4 regions of the Bradyrhizobium sp. CCBAU 53415 genome follow, and region 2 is predicted to be linked to each of the others. Evidence: predicted binding sites of a transcription regulator. Region 2 holds the regulator's gene; each other region holds the start of a gene.

Region 1 (5,688 bases), on a different contig from region 2:
CTCGAAGGTCATCACCGAGGTCACGACCGAGATGCCGCGCTCGCGCTCGATCTTCATCCAGTCGGAACGCGTATTGCGGCGCTCGCCCTTGGCCTTGACCTGGCCGGCGAGATTGATGGCGCCACCGAACAGCAGCAGCTTCTCGGTCAGCGTGGTCTTGCCGGCGTCAGGGTGGGAGATGATCGCAAAGGTCCGCCGCCGCGCCACTTCAGCGGCAAGCGGGGAACGGGCCGGCGATTCGGCTGTGGTGATCGCGATGTCGGACATGGCGGGAGCGTGTGGCAGGGAAAACGGGCCTGATCAAGCCTCATTTGGTGATTGCGGAGCCATTCGGCCAGCCCCATATCGGCTTTCGGGAAGGACGGCCTTCCGTTTCTCAGCACCTCAGCCGCGGGGACGACCCTGCCTAAATGGAGGGTCGTCATGGCCTGGAGCATCCTGTTTGTCGCCGGTCTTCTGGAGATCACCTGGGCGATCGGCCTGAAATACACTGAGGGTTTCACCAGGATCATTCCGTCGGCGATCACCCTGGTTGCCATGGCCGGCAGCGTCATCCTGCTCGGACTTGCGCTCAAATCCCTTCCGGTCGGAACCGCCTATGCGGTCTGGACCGGCATCGGCGCGGTCGGCACCGCGACGCTCGGCATCGTCCTGTTCGGCGAGCCGGCAACGGCCTTCCGTCTTGCCAGCATCGCGCTGATCGTCGCCGGGATTGCCGGGCTGAAATTCGTCACCTGACGGAGATCTGGACCAGCCACCAGGTCAGCGCCGCGACGATGGCCGAGGCCGGGATCGTGATCACCCAGGCATAGACGATCGAGCTGGCGACGTTCCAGCGCACCGCCGAGACGCGGCGGGCGGCGCCGACGCCGACGATGGCGCCGGTGATGGTGTGGGTGGTCGAGACAGGAACCCCGAGATAGGTCGCCATGAACAGGGTCGCGGCGCCGCCCGTCTCGGCGCAAAAGCCCTGCATCGGGGTCAATTTCGTGATGCGCAGGCCCATGGTGCGGACGATGCGCCAGCCGCCCATCAGCGTGCCCAGCGCCATCGCCGCCTGGCACGATAGCACCACCCAGAACGGCACCGAGAAGTCGCTGCCGAGATACCCTTGCGAATAGAGCAGCACCGCGATGATGCCCATGGTCTTCTGTGCGTCGTTGCCGCCGTGGCCGAGCGAATAGAGCGAGGCGGAGGCGAATTGCAGGATGCGGAAAGCGCGATCGACCGCGAACGGCGTCGAGCGCACGGAGGCCCAGGACACAATCGCCACCAGCATCATTGCGAGCAGGAAACCGACCAGCGGCGACAGCACGATCGCCAGCACCGTCTTGGACAGGCCGCTCCAGACCGCCGCAGAAATCCCCGCCTTGGCCATGCCGCCGCCGACGAGCCCGCCGATCAACGCGTGCGACGAGGAGGACGGGATGCCGAGCGCCCAGGTCACGAGGTTCCAGACGATGGCACCCATGAGCGCGGCGAAAATCACCTGGGCATCGACGATCGAGGGATCGATGATGCCGGTGCCGATGGTCTGGGCGACGTGCAGCCCGAACACCATGAAGGCCACGAAATTGAAGAACGCGGCCCAGAACACCGCGAATTGCGGCCGCAGCACGCGGGTCGAGACGATGGTCGCGATCGAATTGGCGGCGTCGTGCAGGCCGTTCAGGAAGTCGAACAGCAGCGCGACGGCAATCAAGCCGACCAGGACGGGAAGACCCAACGCGGCATCCACGGCAACCCTGCCTTAAACCTTGCGCATGATCTGTGCGGAAAACCGCGGCACACTTTTCCGGATCATGCGTTACACTTGCTCAATGACGATGCTGTTGATCTCGTTCGCGACGTCGTCGAAGCGATCGGCCACCTTTTCGAGGTGGTCGTAGATCTCGACGCCGACGATGAAGTCCATTGCATTGCCCTCGCGATGCTTGAGGAACAGCTCCTTCAGACCGATGTCGTGGAGATCGTCGACCCGGCCCTCCAGCTTGCCGAGCTCTTCGGTGATGGCGGACAGCATGGCGACGTTCGGGCCGATCGATTGCATCAGCGGCAGCGCACGCCCGACCAGATTGGCGCACTCGATCAGGAGCCCGCCGATCTCGCGCATGGGAGGCTCGAAGGTGCGAACCTCGAACAGCATGACCGCCTTGGCCGTTTGCTGCATCTGGTCGATGGCATCGTCCATCGACGTGATGAGGTTCTTGATGTCGCCGCGGTCGAACGGGGTGATGAAGGTGCGGCGCACCGCCGTCAGCACCTCACGCGTGATGTTGTCGGCATCGTTCTCGAACTGGTTGACGCGCTGGCAATAGACCGGCGTCTCCTCGCCTCCATTGAGCATGCCCTGGAGCGCGATCGCCCCCTGGATCACCGTCTGGGCATGCCGGTCGAACAGGTCGAAGAACCGTTCCTCCTTGGGCAGGAACGCACGAAACCATCGCATCATGGGGATAGGCTACCGGTTGGAAATGGCCAGGCCCGAAGGGACCGTCACAAAACTGTCATAGACCATTTTCGATCCGCGCGCGTGTCATCTCACGCCCGCGGAGCCGGGTCATCCACCGCTTTCAAGCGACCTTTAAACTAATGTTAAATCAGATACTTAGAGCGATCGCCGGAAGTAATGCGCGATTTCGCCGATGACGCCCCGGCGGAACGTGAGCACACAGATCACGAAGATCGAACCCTGAATGACCGTCACCCACTGACCGAAGCCCGCCAGATATTGCTGCATGGCGATGATCACGAAGGCGCCGACCACCGGCCCGAAGATGGTGCCGAGACCGCCAACCAGCGTCATCAGCACGACCTCGCCCGACATCGTCCAATGCACGTCAGTGAGCGAGGCGTTCTGCGCCACGAACACCTTCAGCGCGCCGGCAAAGCCGGCCAGCGTCCCCGACAGGACGAACGCCAGGAACTTGTACTGGTCGGTGCGGTAGCCGAGCGAGATCGCGCGCGGCTCGTTCTCGCGGATCGCCTTCAGGACTTCGCCGAATGGCGAGTTGATGATGCGGAAGATCAAGAGGAAGCCGGCGAGGAAGCCCGCCAGCACGACGTAGTACAGCACCGTGGGCTTGGACAGATCGAAGACGCCAAACATGTGCCCCTGCGGAATGCCCTGGATGCCGTCCTCACCGTGGGTGAACGGGGCCTGGAGGTAGATGAAATACAGGAGCTGCGACAGCGCCAGCGTGATCATCGAAAAATAGATGCCCTGGCGGCGGATCGAGATGTAGCCCGTGATGATCGAGAGCACGAAAGCCGCGGCGATGCCGACGAGAATTCCGAGCTCGGGCGGCAACGCCCACACCTTCAGCGCATGCGCGCTGCAATAGCCGGCGGTGCCCAGGAACATCGCGTGGCCGAAGGACAGCAATCCGCCATAGCCGATCAGCAGATTGAAGGCGCAGGCGAGCAGCGCAAAGCACAGCGCCTGCATCACGAAGAACGGGTAGACTCCCGTGAACGGCACCGCTGCCAGCAGCAGCGCCATCATCACGAATACGATCATCTCGTCGCGCATCGCGCGAGGGGTTGTCGGCAGCGTGTCGTCCGTCAGGGTTGTCATGTCAGGCCGCCCTTCCCGTCAATCCCGTTGGCTTCACCAGGAGCACCAGCACCATCAGCACGAACACGACGGTGTTGGAGGCCTCGGGGTAGAAATATTTGGTCAGGCCCTCGATCACGCCGAGCGCAAAGCCGGTGATGATGGAACCCATGATTGATCCCATGCCGCCGATCACGACCACCGCGAACACGACGATGATGAGATCGGCGCCCATCAGCGGCCGCACCTGGTTGATCGGCGCCGAGAGCACGCCCGCGAGCGCGGCCAGGCCGACGCCGAGGCCGTAGGTCAGCGTGATCATGCGCGGCACGTTGATGCCGAAGGCGCGCACCAGCGTCGGATTTTCGGTGGCGGCGCGCAGGTAGGCGCCGAGTTGCGTCTTCTCGATCAGGAACCAGGTCGCAAGACACACGACCAGCGAGAACACGACCACCCAGCCGCGATAGACGGGCAAGAACATGAAGCCGAGATTCATGCCGCCCCTGAGCTGGTCCGGAATGGCGTAAGGCAGGCCGGAGGAGCCGAAATAGTTCTGGAACACACCCTGCACGATCAGCGCGATGCCGAAGGTCAGCAGCAGGCCGTAGAGGTGATCGAGCCCGGTCAGCCATTGCAGCATGGTCCGTTCCAGGATCATGCCGAAGATGCCGACAATGATGGGCGCCAGCAAGAGCGCCCACCAGTAGTTGATCCCGCCGAGGTTCAGCAGGAAATAGGCGACGAAGGCGCCCATCATGTAGAGCGCGCCATGGGCGAAATTGATGATGTTGAGCATGCCGAAGATTACGGCGAGCCCGAGACTGAGCAGCGCGTAGAACGAGCCGTTGATCAGTCCCACCAGTAGCTGAGCGAATAGAGCCTGCATCGATCCCGCACCCGGTCCCAATTATCTCGTTCGGCTTGCGTCGAAGAGGCCGCCAGCGTCTCTCGAACGCCGACGGCCGCAAGCCATGTTTACTTCTTCACCAGCGGACAGGCGCTCTCCGAGAGCGGCCTAAAGGCCTTGTCCGCCGGGGTCGTGCCGACCAGCTTGTAGTAGTCCCAGGGTGCTTTCGATTCCGAAGGCGCCTTCACCTCAAAAAGATATGCAGGATGCAGTGCACGGCCGTTCGGCTCGATGCTTCCTTTGCCGAACAACGGATCGTCGGTCGGCATCTCCTTCATCTTCGCGACCACCTTGGCACCATCGTGCGGATTTCCGCCGAGGGCCTCGAGCGCCTTGAAATAATGCAGCAGGCCGGAATAGACGCCCGCCTGGACCATGGTCGGCATGGCCTTGTTCTTCGCACGCTCGGCGAACCGTTTCGCAAACGCCCGGGTCTGATCGTTCATATCCCAGTAGAACGTCGAACTCAGATTCAGGCCTTGCGCGACATTGAGACCGAGCGAGTGGACGTCGGTGAGAAACAGCAGGAGGCCCGCCAGCTTCTGACCGCCTTTGACGATGCCGAATTCCGCAGCCTGCTTGATCGTGTTGGTGGTGTCGCCGCCGGCATTGGCCATGCCGATGATCTTCGCCTTCGATGCCTGGGCCTGGAGAAGGAAGGAGGAGAAATCAGCGTTATTCAGCGGCGCCTTGACGTCTCCGAGAACCTTGCCGCCGGCTGCCTTGACGACTGCCGCAGTGTCGCGCTCGAGCGCGTGACCGAAGGCATAGTCGGCCGTGATGAAAAACCAGGTATCGCCGCCGGCCTTCACCAACGCCTCCCCCGTGCTGTGTGCCAGCATGTACGTATCGTAGGTCCAGTGCACGGTATTGGGCGTGCACTGCGCGTTCGTGAGATCGGACGTCGCCGCGCCCGAATTGATCATGACCGAGTTCTTTTCCTTCACGACGTTATTGACCGCCAGCGCCACGCCGGAGTTCAGCACATCCATGAAGACGTCGACCTTCTCCACGTCGATCCATTGCCGCGCAATCGCGGTGCCAATGTCAGGCTTGTTCTGATGGTCGGCCGAGATCAGATCGACCTTCCAGCCCTTGGTGGCAAGCTTGGAATCCTCGATTGCCATCTGTGCGGCCAACGTCGAGCCCGGGCCGCCAAGGTCGGCATAGAGGCCGGAATTGTCGGTCAAGACACCGATCTTGACGGTCTTGTCCTGCGCGAGAG
Region 2 (5,688 bases):
CGGCCGCAACGACAAGCTGACCTCGGTGATCCGTTTCATCAACGACATCCTCTTGTCGGCGCCCTCGATCATCATCGGCCTGTTCATCTATGGTGCGGTCGTGGTGCCGATGCGAGGCTTCTCGGCAATCGCCGGCGCGCTGGCGCTCGCCGTGATCGTGATCCCCGTCGTGGTGCGCACCACGGAGGACATGCTGCTGCTGGTGCCGAACCCGCTGCGTGAAGCCGCCAGCGCACTCGGTCTGCCGCGTTCGCTGGTGATCAAGCGCATCGCCTACCGTGCGGCGCGCTCCGGCCTCATCACCGGCGTGCTGCTCGCCACCGCCCGCGTCGCCGGCGAGACCGCGCCGCTGCTGTTCACCGCGCTGTCCAACCAGTTCTTCAGCCTGAGCCTGGACAAGACGATGGCCAACTTGCCGGTGACCATCAACAACTTCGTGCAGAGCCCCTACGCCTACTGGAAGCAACTCGCCTGGAGCGGGGCGCTGCTGATCACCCTGACTGTGCTTGCCCTGAACATTGGCGCCCGCATCCTTGGTGCCGAGAGGACCGCAAAATGAGTGAAATGTCTATTTCCGTAAGCGCGCCGACCGTTCATCCCGGCTCGCAGCCGCTGCCCGAGGCGCCTGCCAAGGTCACCGCGCGCAACCTCAATTTCTACTACGGTGAGCACCATGCGCTGAAGAACATCAATCTGGCGCTGGGTACCAATCGCGTCACGGCCTTTATCGGCCCGTCCGGCTGCGGCAAGTCGACCCTGCTGCGCATCTTCAACCGGATGTACGACCTCTATCCGGGCCAGCGCGCCACCGGCCAGCTGTTGCTCGACCAGACCAACATTCTCGACCCCAAGCTCGACCTCAATCTGCTGCGCGCCCGGGTCGGCATGGTGTTCCAGAAGCCGACGCCGTTCCCGATGACGATCTACGAGAACATCGCCTTCGGCATCCGCCTCTACGAGAAGATCTCGAAGTCCGAGATGGACGATCGCGTCGAGAAGGCGCTGCGCGGCGGCGCGCTGTGGAACGAGGTCAAGGACAAGCTCAACGCCTCCGGCCTGTCGCTCTCGGGCGGCCAGCAGCAGCGCCTGTGCATCGCCCGCACCGTCGCGGTGCGCCCCGAGGTGATCCTGTTCGACGAGCCCTGCTCGGCGCTCGATCCGATCTCGACCGCCAAGGTCGAGGAGCTGATCCAGGAACTGTCCGAGAACTACACGATCGCGATCGTCACCCACAACATGCAGCAGGCCGCGCGCGTCTCCGACAAGACCGCCTTCATGTATCTTGGCGAGCTGATCGAGTTCGACGACACCAGCAAGATCTTCACGTCGCCGACCGACCGGCGAACGCAGGATTACATCACCGGCCGGTTCGGCTGAGGAGACGGGACATGGGTACTGAACATACCGCAAAGGCTTTTGACACCGACCTCCAGGAGCTCACCCGCCTGGTCGCCGAAATGGGCGGGATCGCCGAGCGCATGATCGTCGATTCCGTCGACGCGCTGATCCGCCGCGACGTCGCGCTCGGCCAGCGCGTCGTCGCCACCGACGCCGATCTCGACATGCTGCAGAAGCGCATCGAGGAGCGCGCGGTGCTCACCATCGCCCGCCGCCAGCCGATGGCGGTCGACCTGCGCGAGATCGTCGGCGCCATGCGCGTTGCGACCGATCTCGAGCGCATCGGCGACCTCGCCAAGAACATGGGCAAGCGCGTCGCCGCGCTGGAGACCGACTTCCATCCGCTCAAGCTGTTCCGCGGCCTGGAGCACATGACCGATCTCGTGCAGCAGCAGGTCAAGTCGGTGCTGGACGCCTATGCCGCTCACGACCTGCCGGCGGCGATGGCGGTGTGGAAGGGCGACGAGGAAGTCGACGCGATCTGCACCTCGCTGTTCCGCGAGCTCCTCACCTACATGATGGAGGATCCGCGCAACATCTCGTTCTGCATCCACCTGATGTTCTGTGCCAAGAACATCGAGCGGATCGGCGACCATGCCACCAACATCGCCGAGACCGTGTTCTACATGATCGAGGGCCAGGCCATCACCGACAAGCGGCCGAAGGGCGACATGACCACGTTCGCCACGACGATACCGAATACCTGAAGACTTAAGGAGCGACGGTACCATGGGCGCACGCATTATGGTGGTTGAGGACGAGGAAGCTCTCACCGAGCTTCTCCGTTACAACCTCGAAGGCGACGGCTATGACGTCGAGACGGTGATGCGCGGCGATGACGCCGACACCCGCCTCAAGGAGCACATTCCCGATCTGATCGTGCTCGACTGGATGCTGCCGGGCCTGTCAGGCATCGAGCTGTGCCGGCGGCTGCGCACCCGCTCCGAGACCAAGCAGCTGCCGATCATCATGCTCACCGCCCGCGGCGAGGAGAGCGAGCGGGTGCGGGGACTTGCGACCGGCGCCGACGACTATATCGTCAAGCCATTCTCGGTGCCGGAACTGCTGGCGCGCGTGAAGGGTCTGCTCAGGCGCGCGAGCCCCGAGCGGCTCGCCACGGTGCTCGCCTATGGCGACATCGAGCTCGACCGTGACAAGCGCCGCGTCGCGCGTTCGGGCCGGCCGATCGACCTCGGCCCGACCGAATATCGCCTGCTGGAGTTCTTCCTGGAGCATCCCGGCCGGGTGTTCTCGCGCGAGCAACTGCTCGACAGCGTCTGGGGCCGCGACATCTACATCGATGAACGCACCGTCGACGTTCATATCGGTCGTCTCCGCAAGCTGCTCAATCTCGGCCGCGAGCAGGACCCGATCCGCACCGTCCGCGGCGCCGGTTATGCGCTCGACGATCGCTTTGCGAAGGCGGAGCAGACCTAAAGCATGATCCGGAAAAGTGCGCAGCGGTTTTCCGAAAAGATCATGCTTAAACGACGACCTACAGCGCGATGACGATTCATCCTGATCGCATCGCGCTTTAGTCTAAGGTTTGCAGACTTTGGTTTGGCGTAGTGCAATCACACTCTCAGTGTCGTCCCTGCGAACGCAGAGACCCATAACCACAGGAAGTGGTTTGGCGAAGACTCGGAGTGATCATCCCGTGCAATGACAGCGCCCCGGGATTATGGGTCCCTGCGCCCCGTGCGCAATTGCGCACCAGGCAGGGACGACATCCGATGTGTTGAGCCGTTTTCGCGCGCCGGCTGACGAGGCGCGCTGATAACCTACCGCGTTCCCGGCTTGGCCGGTGCGCGCCGGCGATCTGCCGCCGGCTGATAGGCCACGCGCGAATGCTGGGCGCAGTAGGGCAGGCCGGACAGCGCCTTGCCGCCGCAGAAGAAGAAATCCGGGCTCGAGGGATCGCCGACCGGCCAGTGGCAGGTCGCCTCGTTCAATTCCAGCAGCGACAGTCGCTGGCTCATCGGCACCACGTTGTCGTAGGTGACCGGCTCGGCCTCCACCTCGACCTCGAAGGCCTGCGCCAGCGCGGTGTTGCCGCGCGCAACGGGGCGGGTCACCCGCATCATGTGCTGCGCGGGCCGTGCCTTGCGCGGCCGGGGCGCTGCCGAAGAAGGGCTCTTGGCGCGGCCGGACAGGCCGAGCCGGTGCACTTTGCCGATCACGGCATTGCGGGTCACATTGCCGAGCTCCGCCGCAATCTGGCTGGCCGAAAGTCCGGCCTCCCAGAGCTTTTTCAGCTGCTCGACGCGATCATCGGACCAGGTCAAAACCGTCATTGCACCCTTTCCCTCGCTGCGAGCCTGCCATCCTGGAGCCTTCGCAGCGAATGCCTAAGCCTTGAAAACCCGTGCCGCCAGAATCCCTTAAGGCTCGCCGGGCGCACCAAAGACGCCCGAACGTTTACGCCGGTACATGAGGACTCTTGGGATCAGAACCGCTGCACGAGATATCGTATCTGACAGTCCAAACGCTACAATATGGCGTGACTCCCGCGCAAGAGTCCGCCGGCTCGCTTCCACATGTTCCGTGGTGAAAACCCGCAAAACCGGCACCGCAAGACTACGGATTCAGCGTTTCGCGAGGCTTTCCGGGCGGCATTGACACCCGTCTTGTCAGGCATAAGATAGCGTCACGTGCCGCCCTTAAAAGGCGGCACGTTTCGTTTTCCGGGCCGGGCAATGGTGCGTTGCGCAATGCACGCTTCACGCCGTCCGCAACATTCAAGTGACGTCATGACCAACAGCGCCGCGCCGCATTTGCTCCCCGTTTTCGCCAGGGCCGACCTCGGTTTCGAGCGCGGCGAAGGCTGCTGGCTGGTCGCGACCAATGGGGATCGCTATCTCGATTTCACCTCGGGCGTGGCGGTGAATGCGCTCGGCCATGTTCATCCCGCGCTGGTCAAGGCGCTGCAGGAGCAGGCGACGAAGCTCTGGCACATGTCGAACCTGTTCCAGAGCCCCGACGGCGAGAAGCTCGCAAGCCGCCTCTGCAACGAGAGTTTTGCCGACTTCGTGTTCTTCTGCAATTCCGGCGCCGAGGCGCTGGAAGGCGTGATCAAGCTGGTCCGCCATCATCACTTCTCCAAGGGGCATCCCGAGCGCTATCGCATGATCACCTTCGAGGGCGCCTTCCACGGCCGCACGCTGGCAACGCTCGCCGCTACCGGATCTGCAAAATATCTCGAGGGCTTCGGTCCGCCGATGGACGGCTTCGACCAGGTGCCGCATGGCGACCTGGAAGCTGTGAAGAAGGCGATCGGCCCGCATACCGCCGGCATTCTCATCGAGCCGATCCAGGGCGAGGGCGGTGTTCGTTCTGCGCCTCCCGCCTTCCTCAAGGCACTGCGCGAGCTCTGCAATGAGCGCGGCCTGTTGCTCGCCTTCGACGAGGTGCAGACCGGCATGGGCCGCACCGGCGAACTCTTTGCCTACAAGCGCACCGGCGTCGTGCCCGACGTGATGTCGCTGGCGAAGGCGCTCGGTGGCGGTTTCCCGATCGGCGCGGTGCTCGCCACCGCCGACGCGGCGCGCGGCATGGGGCCGGGCTCGCACGGTTCGACCTTCGGCGGCAATCCGCTCGCGATCTCGGCTGCGAACGCCGTTCTCGACGTCATGCTCAAGCCCGGCTTCTTCGATCACGTTCAGAAGATGTCGCTGCTGCTGAAGCAGAAGCTCGCCTCGGTGATCGACCGTCATCCTGATGTCGTCAGCGAGGTGCGCGGCGAGGGCCTCCTGATCGGCATCAAGGCCGTGGTGCCCGCAGGCGACCTCGTCGCGGCGCTGCGCGCCGAAAAATTGCTCACCGTCGGAGCAGGCGACAATGTCGTGCGCTTCCTGCCACCCTTGATCGTCACTGAAGCGGAGATCGAGGACAGCGTCGGGCGGCTCGAACGCGCCTGCACTGCGATCTCATCCAGCCAGACCAAGCGGGCGGCAAGCTGATGAACAAGACGCCCAACAAGACTCCAAAGCACTTCCTGGATATCAACGAGCTGCCGCTGTCGGAGCTCAAGAGCATGCTCGCCGCCTCGTCCGCCATGAAAGCGAAGCAGAAGGCGCATCAGCCGGTCAGGCCGCTTGAAGGCAAAACGCTGGCGATGATCTTCGAGCGGCCCTCGACGCGGACGCGGGTGTCGTTCGATGTCGCCATGCGCCAGCTCGGCGGCGAGCCCATCATGCTCACCGGCGCCGAGATGCAGCTCGGTCGCGGCGAGACCATCGCCGACACCGCGCGGGTGCTGTCGCGCTATGTCGACGCCATCATGATCCGCAT
Region 3 (5,688 bases), on a different contig from region 2:
CGTCGCGGGCGTGAAGGCGGCATGATCGCAAGGCGGGATCGCAGGTCGAAGCTGCGGTCCCGCTACTTGCCTGTGGTGGGGTGCACCTGGGTGACGTGGCCCATCTTGCGGCCGGGGCGCGGCGTGCCCTTGCCGTAGATGTGCACGGTCGCGCCCGGCACGCTCAGCCAGTTTTCGTAGTCGTTGATCTCGTCGCCGATCAGGTTGGTCATGGTGACGACCTCGCCGTGGCGCAGGGGCTTGCCGAGCGGCCAGCCGGCGATGGCGCGGATGTGCTGCTCGAACTGCGAGACGGAGGCGCCATCGAGCGTCCAGTGTCCGGAATTGTGCACGCGCGGAGCGATCTCGTTGACCAGCACCTTCGGTCCGGTGCCATTGGAGAGCACGAACATCTCGACAGCGAGCACGCCGACATAGTCGAGCGCGCCCGCGATCTTGCCGCCGATGCTGCGCGCCTCCTCGGCGAGCGCATCCGGGATCGGCGCGGGCGCGCGGGATATCTTCAGAATGTGGTCGCGGTGCTCGTTCTCGGTGACGTCGAAGCATTCGACCTCGCCTGCGGCCGAGCGCGCGGCAATCACGGAGATCTCGCGCTCGAACGGCACAAAGGCCTCCAGGATCGCCGATTTGGTGGCGAGGCTGGTCCACACCTTCGCGATGTCATCGCCCTCGCGGATGATGGCCTGGCCCTTGCCGTCATAACCGAAGCGGCGGGTTTTCAGCACGGCCGGAAGCCCGATCCTGGCGATCGCCTCGCGCAGCGAGGAGACGGAGGTGACGTCGGCATAGGCTGCGGTGCCGATGCCGAGCCGCGTGACGAAATCCTTCTCGGCAAGCCGGTCCTGGGTGGTCTCGAGGATCCTGCGGTTGGGCAGCACCGGGCGGCGGGCATCCAGCACCATCGCGGCCGCTGCGGGCACGTTCTCGAATTCGTAGGTGATGACGTCGACGTCGCTCGCGAACAGCTCGAGCGCTTCGACATCGGCATATTCGGCGCAGGTTGCGTTCAGCACAACGTCGAAGGCCGGCGAGTCCGGATCGGGCGAGAACACCTGGCAGCGCAGGCCGAGCCGGGCCGCAGCCATGGCCAGCATTCGGCCCAATTGTCCGCCGCCGAGGATTCCGATGGTGTCGCCGGGCTTCAGCTTCACGTGCCTGGTGTCGGTCACGCCTTGTCCTCCGGGCGCTCGGCGACCGCCTCAGTCTGCGCCTTGCGCCAGGCGGCGAGGCGATCGGACAAGGCCGGGTCGGACAATGCCAGCACGGCGGCTGCAAGCAGCGCGGCGTTGATCGCTCCGGCCTTGCCGATGGCGAGGGTGCCGACCGGAATGCCCGCTGGCATCTGGACGATCGAATAGAGCGAATCGACGCCTTTGAGCGTCTTGGATTCGACGGGAACGCCGAATACGGGGAGTTCCGTCAACGCCGCCGCCATGCCGGGCAGGTGTGCAGCGCCACCGGCGCCGGCAATGATGACCTTGTAACCCGCAGCCTTGGCGCCCTTGGCGAAAGAAAACAGCCGGTCGGGGGTGCGGTGTGCCGAGACGACGCGGCTGTCGGCGGCAATTCCGAGCGCTTCGAGCGTGTCGGCGGCATGCCGCATCGTGTCCCAGTCCGACTGGCTTCCCATGATGATGGCGATCGGCGCGGTCATGACGTCAATTGTGTCCGGAAAAACAGAATGATGGGCCAGATTAACGGTTCCGGCCGGCGGCTCGCAAGGCGGTGGCAAGGAGAAGGGAATCCACTATCCTGTCTTGGTGAATCCCCGCAAGCCTTCATTGAGCAGGTGCCCATGAAGAAACCAAGAAGGGCGAGTGCTGCGAAGGCCAAAACGGGCCGGAAGACCAGCACCGACCGATCCAAAGCCGCCCTCAAGCGGCTGACCGGGCGTCCGGCGAGGCCGCCGCGGCGTGCCGCGTCGGGCGATGATGGAGCCAGGGACGTCAGGGCGACAATCCGGGGCTTGCGGACCAAGCTCAAGGAGGCGCAGCGCCGGGTCGCGGAACTGGAAGCTGCGGCCGACACCGATTTCCTGCTCGCGATTCCCAACCGGCGCGGCTTCGAGCGCGAGCTCGCGCGCGCCATCGCCTATATGAAGCGCTACCGCGCCAGCGGGGCGCTGATCGTGCTCGACGTCGATCGGCTGAAGCCGATCAACGATTCATTCGGTCATGCCGCCGGCGACGAGGTGCTCAAGGCGATCGTCGCCACGCTGACGCGGCAGGTCCGCGCCTCTGACGTGGTTGGCCGGCTCGGCGGCGACGAATTCGCGCTGCTGCTCTGGAATCTCACCGAGACCGATGCCAAGGCGAAGGCCGCGGCTTTCGAGCAGGCGATCGACGAATTGTCCTTCGTCTTTCGCGGCCAACACGTGACCGCGGGCGCCTCCGCCGGCGTCGCGCTGCTGGGGGCGCAGTCCGACGCCGGCCGCGCCCTGGAGGAGGCGGATGCCGCCATGTACGTGCGCAAGGCGTGTCGGCGGCACGAGCCGCGGATCAGGCTGATCGGCAGCTGAACTTACAGTGTCCCCAGATCTTCCGGCACGCTGCCGAATTTACGCAGCAGCCTGGCGTCGCCGAATTCGCCGGTCATGGGATCGCCGCTGCGGCTGAACGCGACCGCGCCGATGTGGCCGGCACCGTGTGCCAATATCTCGGCGCGTCGCAGCGCGGCGGCCGAGCTCTGGCATTCCTCGGCAGTGCCCGCGACCGGCGAGCCGTCGGCATCGATCAAGAAGGGCATTGCAACGTAATAGGTCACATCCGACATGGCGTTGCTCCAAAGATGAAACTCAGGCGGCGCTGCTTCCGCCCCGCATCCTGCCGCGCGAAGTTTCCGGAACACAGCCGGCGGAAATCGCCGCCTGCAATTCCTCCAACTCGGCTTCGAGATATTCATTGGCCATGATCAGTGCCTTGATCGTGCTGCGCAGATTGCCGTCACACATCGCGATCGCCTGATCACAGGCCTGTTCATAATGGCTGTTGTCGAGAAGGGGCGTTGCCGACATCTGCGTTGTCCTCGTGTCGTGGGCTTAGGCGTCTTCTGAGGAGTTGGGTTCTCTGGAATGTTCCTATTTTGTTCTTTTTGAGTCAAGCGGATTCCTGCGGCTGAGCCGTAGCGAGGCCGGCTCGCGGATCAGGCTATGATGTCGGGGGTAATCTGGTCTTCGATGAACGCTATGCGGTCACGCAACAACAGCTTGCGCTTCTTCAGCCGCTGTAACCGCAATAGGTCGGGGGCCGGCGATTGATGCAGTGCATCGATCGCTGCGTCGAGATCTCGGTGTTCCTGCTGCAACCGGGTGAGCTCGGCTTCGAGCTCACGCTCGTCTTCATTGGTCATGTCTGCGGTGGCCAAAAGCCGATAGGCGTGAGATCTGGGCTGTGGATGCCCTGTGGAAATTATCGTCCTTGCGCAGCGTGATCGCAAGCGATCTGCGACCCTCGCTCGCCGATCTCCCGCAGCATATTTCTGCAGGTAGCTGCGGCGTTGCGCAGGCGCATTGATATCATGGATTTTTCCCGCGTGGTTCCCTTAGTCACGCTTCGTTGCACATGAACTTTCAAAAATGACGCTGCGATGACGGATACCCATCGACAGGACGAATCGGTGATGTAGACTTGTTCGTCCGGATCGAATCCTGAGGTTCAACCCTACCGAGGAGGTTTCGAATGACAATTCAGGCACATCTTGTTGAATTGGAACGGAAGCACAAACTTCTCGAAAACGAATTGCACGAAGCTCTCGTGCACCTTTCAACAGACGACCTGCAAATTGTTGAATTGAAGCGCCGGAAGTTGATGGTCAAGGACCAGATCGAGCGTCTGAAGCAAGGCGATACGCTCCACTAGCAGCCCCCGTAATAGCGTAGAGTTGATCACATCCTTTCACGCAGGGATGAAAGCGTTCGTGCTCATCCCTGCCGCAAGGTCGAACCGCGCAAGATGCTCGCGCGGCGCCTGCCTTGTCTGGATGCGCTGTCTTGACGCCAGCCGGTATGCACTTCCCTCGAAAACGCTCTAGATGTCTGCGAGCTCGGCGACGTGGTCGGCGATCGCGAGCGACGACGTCAGTCCCGGGGATTCGATACCGAACAGGTTGATCAAGCCTGCGACGCCGTGATCGCGCGGGCCCTGCATCAAAAAGTCCTGCGTGGCCACCGCCGGCGGCACGATCTTCGGGCGGATGCCCGAATAGCTCGGCATCAGCGCCCCGTCGGGCAGCGTCGGCCAGTACTTGCGGATCGCCGGATAGAAGCGCTCGGCGCGTGACGGATCGACCTCGTAGTTGATCGCCTCGATCCACTCGACGTCGGGACCGAAGCGTGCCTGCCCTGCCATGTCCAGGGTCAGATGTACTCCTAGCCCGCCGGGTTCGGGCACCGGATAGATCAGGTGCGAGAACGGCGCCTTGGCGTTGCAGCTGAAGTAGTTTCCCTTGGCGAGATAGGCCGGCGGAATCCGGTCCAGCGGCATGCCGTCGATGTTGCGCGCCACCGTCGTCGCCGACAGCCCGGCGGCGTTGACGAGGAGGCTGCATTGCAACGTCATCGGCGCTTCGCCGCCGGCCTCGACCTCGACGACGCCGGCCGTCGCCTTGGCGCGGATCAGCGGGGTGTGAAACGCGAAGGCCGCGCCGGCGTCCTCGGCCTCGCCGCGCAGCGAGAGCATGTAGGCGTGGCTGTCGATGATCCCGGTCGAGGGCGAGAGCAGCGCGGCATCGCAGGCGAGCGCCGGCTCCAGCGCGCGTGCCGCCTCGCCCGTGAGCAGCTGCATGTCGAGCACGCCATTGGCCTCGGCGTGCGCCTTGATCAATTGCAGCTTCTCGGTTTCCTTCGCATTGGTCGCGACGATCAGCTTGCCGCAATTCTTGTGGGGGATGCCGCGCTCGGCGCAATAGCGGTAGAGCGCGTGCTTGCCGCTGACGCACATGCGCGCCATCCAGCTCCCGGCGCGGTAGTAGATGCCGGCATGGATCACCTCGCTGTTGCGCGAGGAGGTAATGGTGCCGATGGCCTCGGCTTCCTCGAGCACGATGACCTCGCGCCCGGCCTGGGCGAGCTTCCGGGCCACCGCGAGCCCGACCACGCCGGCTCCGATGACGATGCAATCGACCTTATCCATGGTGGTGCAGGATGTCCGCCGGAAGCGCCGGTGGCAATGGACCCGGGAACGAGGGCGCGGGATCGTTTTCCGTTAAGGAAGCATTTATCATGTCAGGGCAATTGCCGTATTTGGCGTCACATTTTTCTGTTGCGCGTACAGGCGTTTACCCGATCCAAACCCGCGAGGCCAGACAATCCGACGTTGAAATCGCGGGTGGCTGATGGCTGAGAAGAACTGGCAACTGGGCAGCACGCTTCCGATTGCTGTGCAGGCCGTTCTGTGCCTGGCCGGTGCGGTCACGCCTGCGGGTGCCCTTGCGGTATCAGACGGCTTCACCGCTCCGGGCGATCTCGACAAGCTCGCTCCCAACGCGGTCTGGGAAGCCCTGATCGCGGGCATCGTCGTGTGCTCGTTCCTTGCCGCTGTCGCGTTGTGGATTCATTCCTCGCTGCGCCAGTCCAGGCGTTTGCAGCTGCGGCGCAACGCCTTCATCTCCTCCGCCATGAACAATCTCAACCAGGGCGTGGTGATGACGGATGCCCAGCGCCGCGTCATCTTCTGCAACGATCGCTATCTC
Region 4 (5,688 bases), on a different contig from region 2:
CAAGAACACCTTGGCGCCGACGCGCTCGTTGAGCACGGGAAACGACAACAGCGGGGTGCGGATGGCGTAAGGCGCGATCACGCGCGCCGCGGCATCGATGTCGGCAGGGCCGACCGGAAGGAGCTGTTCGGTCATGGCGGAATGTTATCGCGGCCGATGAGGCCCGGGCAAGACACCTCCGCGAGAGGTTTTACCTGCTCAGGCGACCCGGCGCGGCTGTTCCGCGCTGGTCCGGCCGGGCAGCACCGCCCCGACCGCCTGGATGCTGTCGATGAAGACCCGGGCCGAGGCTTCCCAGGTGTAATTGGCGGCGAACGCGACGCAGTCCTGCCGACAGATGTCGAGCGCGGCGAAGCAGGCACTGCGCAGATCGTGATCGAGCGCGCCGACCGGCGCAACGCCGATCACGTCGCGGGGGCCCCTCACCGGAAAGGCCGCGACCGGCAGGCCGCTGGCGAGCGCTTCCAGCAGGACCAGGCCGAACGTGTCGGTCTTGCTGGGGAACACGAACACGTCGGCGGCCGCGTAGATTTCCGCCAGCGCCTCGCCGTGCTTCTCGCCGAGGAAGATCGCGTCGGGATAGGCCTGTTCGAGCGAGGCCCGCGCCGGGCCGTCACCGACGATGACCTTGGTGCCGGGCAGGTCGAGGTCGAGGAAGGCCTCGAGATTCTTCTCCACCGCGACCCGGCCGACCGATAGGAACACCGGTGCCGGCAGGCAGAGATCGATGGCACGGGGATGGAACAGGCCGGTATCGACCCCGCGCGGCCACAGCACGACATTGTCGAAACCGCGGTCGGTCAGTTCGCGGGCCAGCGCCGGCGTTGCCGCCATCACGGCACGGCTGGGCGCGTGGAATCGGCGCAGCGCGCGCCAGATCAGCGAGCCCGGCACCGGCACGCGGGCGCGGACATATTCGGGGAAACGGGTGTGGAAGCTGGTCGTGAACGGCAGCTTGCGCTGGCGGCAATAGCGGCGGACCATCAGGCCGATCGGCCCTTCCGTCGCGATGTGGATGCTGTCCGGGCGCGCTTCCTCGATCAGCCCGGCGATCCGGGCCGGCCGCGGCATGGCGAGCCGCACGTCGCGATAGCTCGGCATCGCGAAGGTGCGGAACGATTGCGGCGTCAGGAACGCGAATTCGACGTCGAGCCCTTTGGCGGCGTCGGCAAGCTTGGTCAGCGTCCGAACCACACCATTGACTTGCGGGTGCCAGGCGTCGGTCGCGACCAGGATGCGCATCATGCGGGCCTTGTCACGCGGCTCTTGCCGCGACCTGCGGAACGGCTGCCGGCCTCTGCAAATGATCCGCCCAGGTGATGATCTCGAAATGCCCGTCGTCATGCTCGACCAGGGCCGTGCAGCTCTCGACCCAGTCGCCGCAATTCATGTAGCGGATGCCGGCCTCGTCGCGGATGACGGCGTAATGGATGTGGCCGCAGATCACGCCGTCAGCATCGTGGCGCCGCGCCTCGGCCGCGAGCGCCTGCTCGAACGCGCCGATATAGTTGACGGCGTTCTTGACCTTCTGCTTGGCCCATTGCGACAGCGACCAATAGGGCACGCCGAACAGGCGGCGGAAGAAGTTGACGAGGCGGTTCATCTGGATCGCGAGGTCGTAGGCCTTGTCGCCGAGATGGGCGAGCCAGCGGGCGTTCTGCACCACGAGATCGAAGATGTCGCCGTGGATGACGAGATAGCGCTTGCCGTCGGTGCCGGTGTGAACTGTGTTCTCGACGACGTCGATGCCGCCGAAATGCGTACCATAATAGTTGCGCAGGAACTCGTCGTGATTGCCGGGGATGTAGATGATCTTGGCGCCCTTGCGCGCCTTGCGCAAAAGCTTCTGGACGAGGTCGTTATGCGACTGCGGCCAGTGCCAGCTCGATTTCAGCGCCCAGCCGTCGACGATGTCGCCGACGAGATAGATCGTGTCGGCGTCGTGGTGGCGCAGGAAGTCGAGCAGAAGATCGGCTTGAGAACCGCGGGCTCCGAGATGGACGTCGGAGATGAACAAGGTGCGAAAGCGCCGCTCCGGGCTCTCGTCACTCATATCGTAACTTCCCATGCGCCAGCCTGTAACAATGTCCCGTGACAGGGGGATGACCGATTGAACCTTGAGGCACCTCAGATACGAATCAAACTTCGCCTCGCCCGCCCCGCGAATATCAGTCGCATGCGACAATCAGGCGACATGGCGCCGCAGAAGGTGATCGTCATGCCCGGGCTTGTCCCGGGCATCCACGTTCTTCGTGCTGCGTGGCAAGGCGTGGATGGCCGGGACAGGCCATGACGATGTGGGGGCTAGCGTGCCCCCAACGTGCACCGCGGCGGCGCTGCCGCGGGCGGCCCGCCTCAGTAGAATCTGTGGAAATGATGGATCGGCCCGTGGCCGTGCCCGACGCTGAAGCGGTCGGCGGCGCCGATCGCGGCGCTGATCCAGGACTTGGCATGGCGCACGGCGTTTTCCAGGTCTTCGCCCTTGGCCAGCCCGGCCGCGATCGCCGAGGACAGCGAGCAGCCGGTGCCATGGGTGTTGCGGGTGGCGATGCGCGGCGCCGCGAGCGCGATGGTGCTTTCCGCACCGACCAGATAGTCGATGCTCTCCGCGCCCTCCCCATGTCCGCCCTTGACCAGGACGGCGCGGCAGCCGAGCGCCAGCAGACGGCGTCCCTGGCTTTCGATCTCGGCCTCGCTCCCCGCGACCGGCTGGTCGAGCAGAGCCGCGGCCTCCGGCAGGTTCGGCGTGATCACGGCGGCCAGCGGTATCAGCCTGGTGCGCAGGGCGTTGACGGCCTCCGCGGCCAGCAGGCGGTCGCCGGAGGTCGCCACCATCACGGGATCGAGCACGATGTGCCGGGGCCGCCAGCGCGACAGCGCGGCCGCGATGGCATCGATGCTGGCGACTTGGGCCACCATGCCGATCTTCACCGCGCCAATTTCGAGATCGGAGAACACGGCGTCGACCTGTTCGGTGACGAACTCGGCCGGCACCGCGTGAATGCCGGTAACGCCGCGCGTGTTCTGCGCCGTCAGCGCCGTGATCACGGAGGCGCCGTAGACGCCGAGCGCGGCAAAGGTCTTCAGATCCGCCTGGATGCCGGCGCCGCCGCTCGAATCGGAGCCGGCGATGGTGATTGCGACCGGGGTCGTCATGACGATTTTCCGCGTTTTCAAGCCATGGCCCGTCTTAGCAAGCCCGCGCCAAACCCGGCAAGTTCGCTTGCTAAATCCGGCCGGTTTTGGCCTATTAGCCGGAAGAATACGCTTTCGGAGTGCCCGCGATGGTTCCTTTTTTTGTTCAGATCAAATGCAAGCTCGGCCAGTCCTATACGGTGGCCAATGCGCTTGCCGAAGCCGAGATCGCCTCCGAGATCTACTCCACGGCCGGCCAATACGACCTCCTGGTGAAGTTCTACGTCGACAAGGACACCGACATCGGCCATTTCGTCAACGAGAAGGTGCAGGTGCTGCCGGGTATCCAGGACACCCTCACCATCATCACCTTCAAGGCGTTCGGCACGGGCTAGCGTTTGCTACGCTAGCTCGCCTGCTTGCGTTTCGGCGGCGTCGGCCCGTCCACCGGTGGCAGCGATTTGAGATACTCCGCCATCGCCGCGAGATCCTGGTCCGGCAATTGCGAGGTGTTCTTGATCACGCGCGTCATCGCGCCGCCGACGCTGTCGCCGTCCGGCAACTCACCCGTCTTGAGGAAATTGGCGAGATCCTTCGCGCTCCACTCGCCAAGGCGCTTCTGGGTGATGTTCGGAACCCATCCCTCGCCTTCCGGATTCGGACCGCCGGCAAACCGCTGGCCGGCGATGATGCCTCCCAGCGCATTGCGCGGGCTGTGGCACTCGGCGCAATGACCAAAGCTGTTGACGAGATAGGCGCCGCGATTCCATTGCGGCGACTTGCTGCCGTCGGCAACGAAAGGCTTGCCGTCCATGAACAGGAACTTCCAAATGCCGATGTTACGGCGGATGTCGAAGGGAAAGCCGACGTCGTGGTCGCGCACCTTGCCTGCAACCGCCGGCAACGTTTTCAGATACGCGAAGAGATCAAGCACGTCCTCGCGCCTGGCGTGCTGATAGGACGTATAGGGAAACGCCGGAAAGTAATGCTGTCCGGCCGGCGAAACCCCGTGCATCACAGCATTGACGAAATCGGCGTCGGTCCATTTGCCGATGCCGTCGTTCGGATCGGGTGAGATGTTCGGCGCGTAGAACGTTCCAAACGGCGACTTGATCGCGACGCCGCCGCCAAGCCTGAGACGATCAGGCTGATTGGGAACGGCATGGCAGGACGCGCAGCCGCCGGCGTTGAACATCACCTCGCCGTTGGCGAGATCGGGCACATGGGCCGGTGCATTGGCCGCGGCCGCCACCACCGGCGCGCTGAGCCACCAATAGACGCCGGCCGCAGCGACCGCGGCGAGCAGCGCCACCAGACTTGTTCGTTGCAACATGCGCACCCATTCACTCGTTGCGGCGAACCTATGACCGATGTCGTCGCGGCTCCAACCACGAAGAATTTAGCCCGCCCTGGCCGGAGACGGGAATAAACTGAAATGCCGGCTGTTGGAAGTTTGGCAGCCCCATCGGGTTCAACAGGGAGAATGTCATGAACAAGACCGCCATCGCCGTGTTAGCGCTCGGGGCCGTCGCTTTTGCGAGCCCGGCCGGCGCGGAGAAGCTGAAGGCAACGCTCGACGGCAAGGCCGAGGTGCCGGCGACGACCAGCGGCGGCACGGGAACGGCCGATCTGAACTACGACGCCGCCAGCAAGAAACTGTCCTGGACCGTCACCTATTCCGGCCTCTCCGGCCCCGCCACCGCCGCGCATTTCCACGGGCCTGCCGAGGCCGGCAAGAACGCCGGCGTCGCGGTGGCGATCCCGAATGCGGCCTCGAGCCCGGTCAAGGGCGAAGCGACGCTCACGGACGCGCAGGCCGCCGATCTGCTCGGCGGCAAGTACTACATCAACATCCACACCGCGGCCCATCCGGGCGGCGAGATCCGCGGCCAGGTGACGAAGTAAGCTTCAAGGCTGCTTCGTTGCACGCGAAGGCCGGGCGCAAGAGGGGGCGTCCGGCCTTTTCGATTCCCGGGGGGCGCTCAAGCCGCGTTCAGCGCTTGCGCGAGATCGGCGATCAGGTCCGACGGGTTCTCGATGCCGATCGACAGCCGGATCGTGGAATCGAGGACGCCGATCTTGCGGCGGATGTCGGCGGGAACGCCGGAATGGGTCATGGTTGCGGGCAGGCTCGCAAGCGATTCCGTTCCGCCAAGGCTGACCGCCAGCTTGAGGATCTGCAGCGCATTGAGGAATTTGACCGCCGCCTCCTTGCCGCCGGCAATGTCGAAGGAGAAGGTGGAGCCCGCTCCCAGACACTGGCGCGCGAACACGCGCCCCGCGGGCGAGGCCGCCTCGTGATGACCGAGGTAGTGAACCTTGGCGACCTTGGGATGATCGCGCAAGAAGTCAGCCACGAGGCGCGCGTTGTCGTTGGCCTTCTCCATCCGCAGGCTCAGCGTCTCCAGCGAGCGGTTGATCATCCAGCAGGAATGCGGATCGAGCTGGGTCCCGATGGCGCCGCGCAACGCCTTGATCCCTTTCATGATCGCCTTCGAGCCGAGCGCGGCCCCCGCGATCAGATCGGAATGACCGCCGACATATTTGGTCAGC

Evidence for each region. Region 2 encodes PhoB, which activates phosphate uptake and scavenging genes when phosphate is short. Its sites were predicted from a motif close to TGTCATNNANCTGTCAT; they were not measured.
Region 1: a site for PhoB is predicted at 2,495-2,511, ahead of XH87_RS17345 (DUF47 domain-containing protein). Genes of this name have one in related genera too.
Region 3: a site for PhoB is predicted at 3,575-3,591, ahead of XH87_RS18515 (YdcH family protein). Genes of this name have one in related genera too.
Region 4: a site for PhoB is predicted at 2,092-2,108, ahead of XH87_RS04470 (UDP-2,3-diacylglucosamine diphosphatase). Genes of this name have one in related genera too.

The regions. Positions count from the first base shown of each region.
Region 1 is NZ_LBJF01000023.1:312,124-317,811, reverse strand. It holds gene XH87_RS17360 (peptide chain release factor 3) at 1-267, opposite strand, end outside; gene sugE (quaternary ammonium compound efflux SMR transporter SugE) at 424-738, shown strand; gene XH87_RS17350 (inorganic phosphate transporter) at 731-1,738, opposite strand; gene XH87_RS17345 (DUF47 domain-containing protein) at 1,808-2,452, opposite strand; gene XH87_RS17340 (branched-chain amino acid ABC transporter permease) at 2,609-3,577, opposite strand; gene XH87_RS17335 (branched-chain amino acid ABC transporter permease) at 3,579-4,442, opposite strand; gene XH87_RS17330 (ABC transporter substrate-binding protein) at 4,532-5,688, opposite strand, start outside.
Region 2 is NZ_LBJF01000002.1:298,699-304,386, forward strand. It holds gene pstA (phosphate ABC transporter permease PstA) at 1-559, shown strand, start outside; gene pstB (phosphate ABC transporter ATP-binding protein PstB) at 556-1,377, shown strand; gene phoU (phosphate signaling complex protein PhoU) at 1,389-2,105, shown strand; gene phoB (phosphate regulon transcriptional regulator PhoB) at 2,128-2,835, shown strand; gene XH87_RS07740 (GcrA family cell cycle regulator) at 3,180-3,692, opposite strand; gene XH87_RS07745 (aspartate aminotransferase family protein) at 4,149-5,357, shown strand; gene argF (ornithine carbamoyltransferase) at 5,357-5,688, shown strand, end outside.
Region 3 is NZ_LBJF01000024.1:52,122-57,809, reverse strand. It holds gene aqpZ (aquaporin Z) at 1-25, shown strand, start outside; gene XH87_RS18545 (5-(carboxyamino)imidazole ribonucleotide synthase) at 63-1,169, opposite strand; gene purE (5-(carboxyamino)imidazole ribonucleotide mutase) at 1,166-1,654, opposite strand; gene XH87_RS18535 (GGDEF domain-containing protein) at 1,796-2,518, shown strand; gene XH87_RS18530 (hypothetical protein) at 2,521-2,772, opposite strand; gene XH87_RS18525 (hypothetical protein) at 2,795-3,013, opposite strand; gene XH87_RS18520 (YdcH family protein) at 3,142-3,348, opposite strand; gene XH87_RS18515 (YdcH family protein) at 3,678-3,857, shown strand; gene XH87_RS18510 (NAD(P)/FAD-dependent oxidoreductase) at 4,026-5,129, opposite strand; gene XH87_RS18505 (sensor domain-containing protein) at 5,332-5,688, shown strand, end outside.
Region 4 is NZ_LBJF01000001.1:966,946-972,633, reverse strand. It holds gene XH87_RS04480 (threonine/serine dehydratase) at 1-135, opposite strand, end outside; gene XH87_RS04475 (glycosyltransferase family 4 protein) at 199-1,242, opposite strand; gene XH87_RS04470 (UDP-2,3-diacylglucosamine diphosphatase) at 1,256-2,068, opposite strand; gene thiD (bifunctional hydroxymethylpyrimidine kinase/phosphomethylpyrimidine kinase) at 2,356-3,156, opposite strand; gene XH87_RS04460 (Lrp/AsnC ligand binding domain-containing protein) at 3,285-3,530, shown strand; gene XH87_RS04455 (c-type cytochrome) at 3,542-4,468, opposite strand; gene XH87_RS04450 (CHRD domain-containing protein) at 4,624-5,040, shown strand; gene XH87_RS04445 (cystathionine gamma-synthase family protein) at 5,118-5,688, opposite strand, start outside.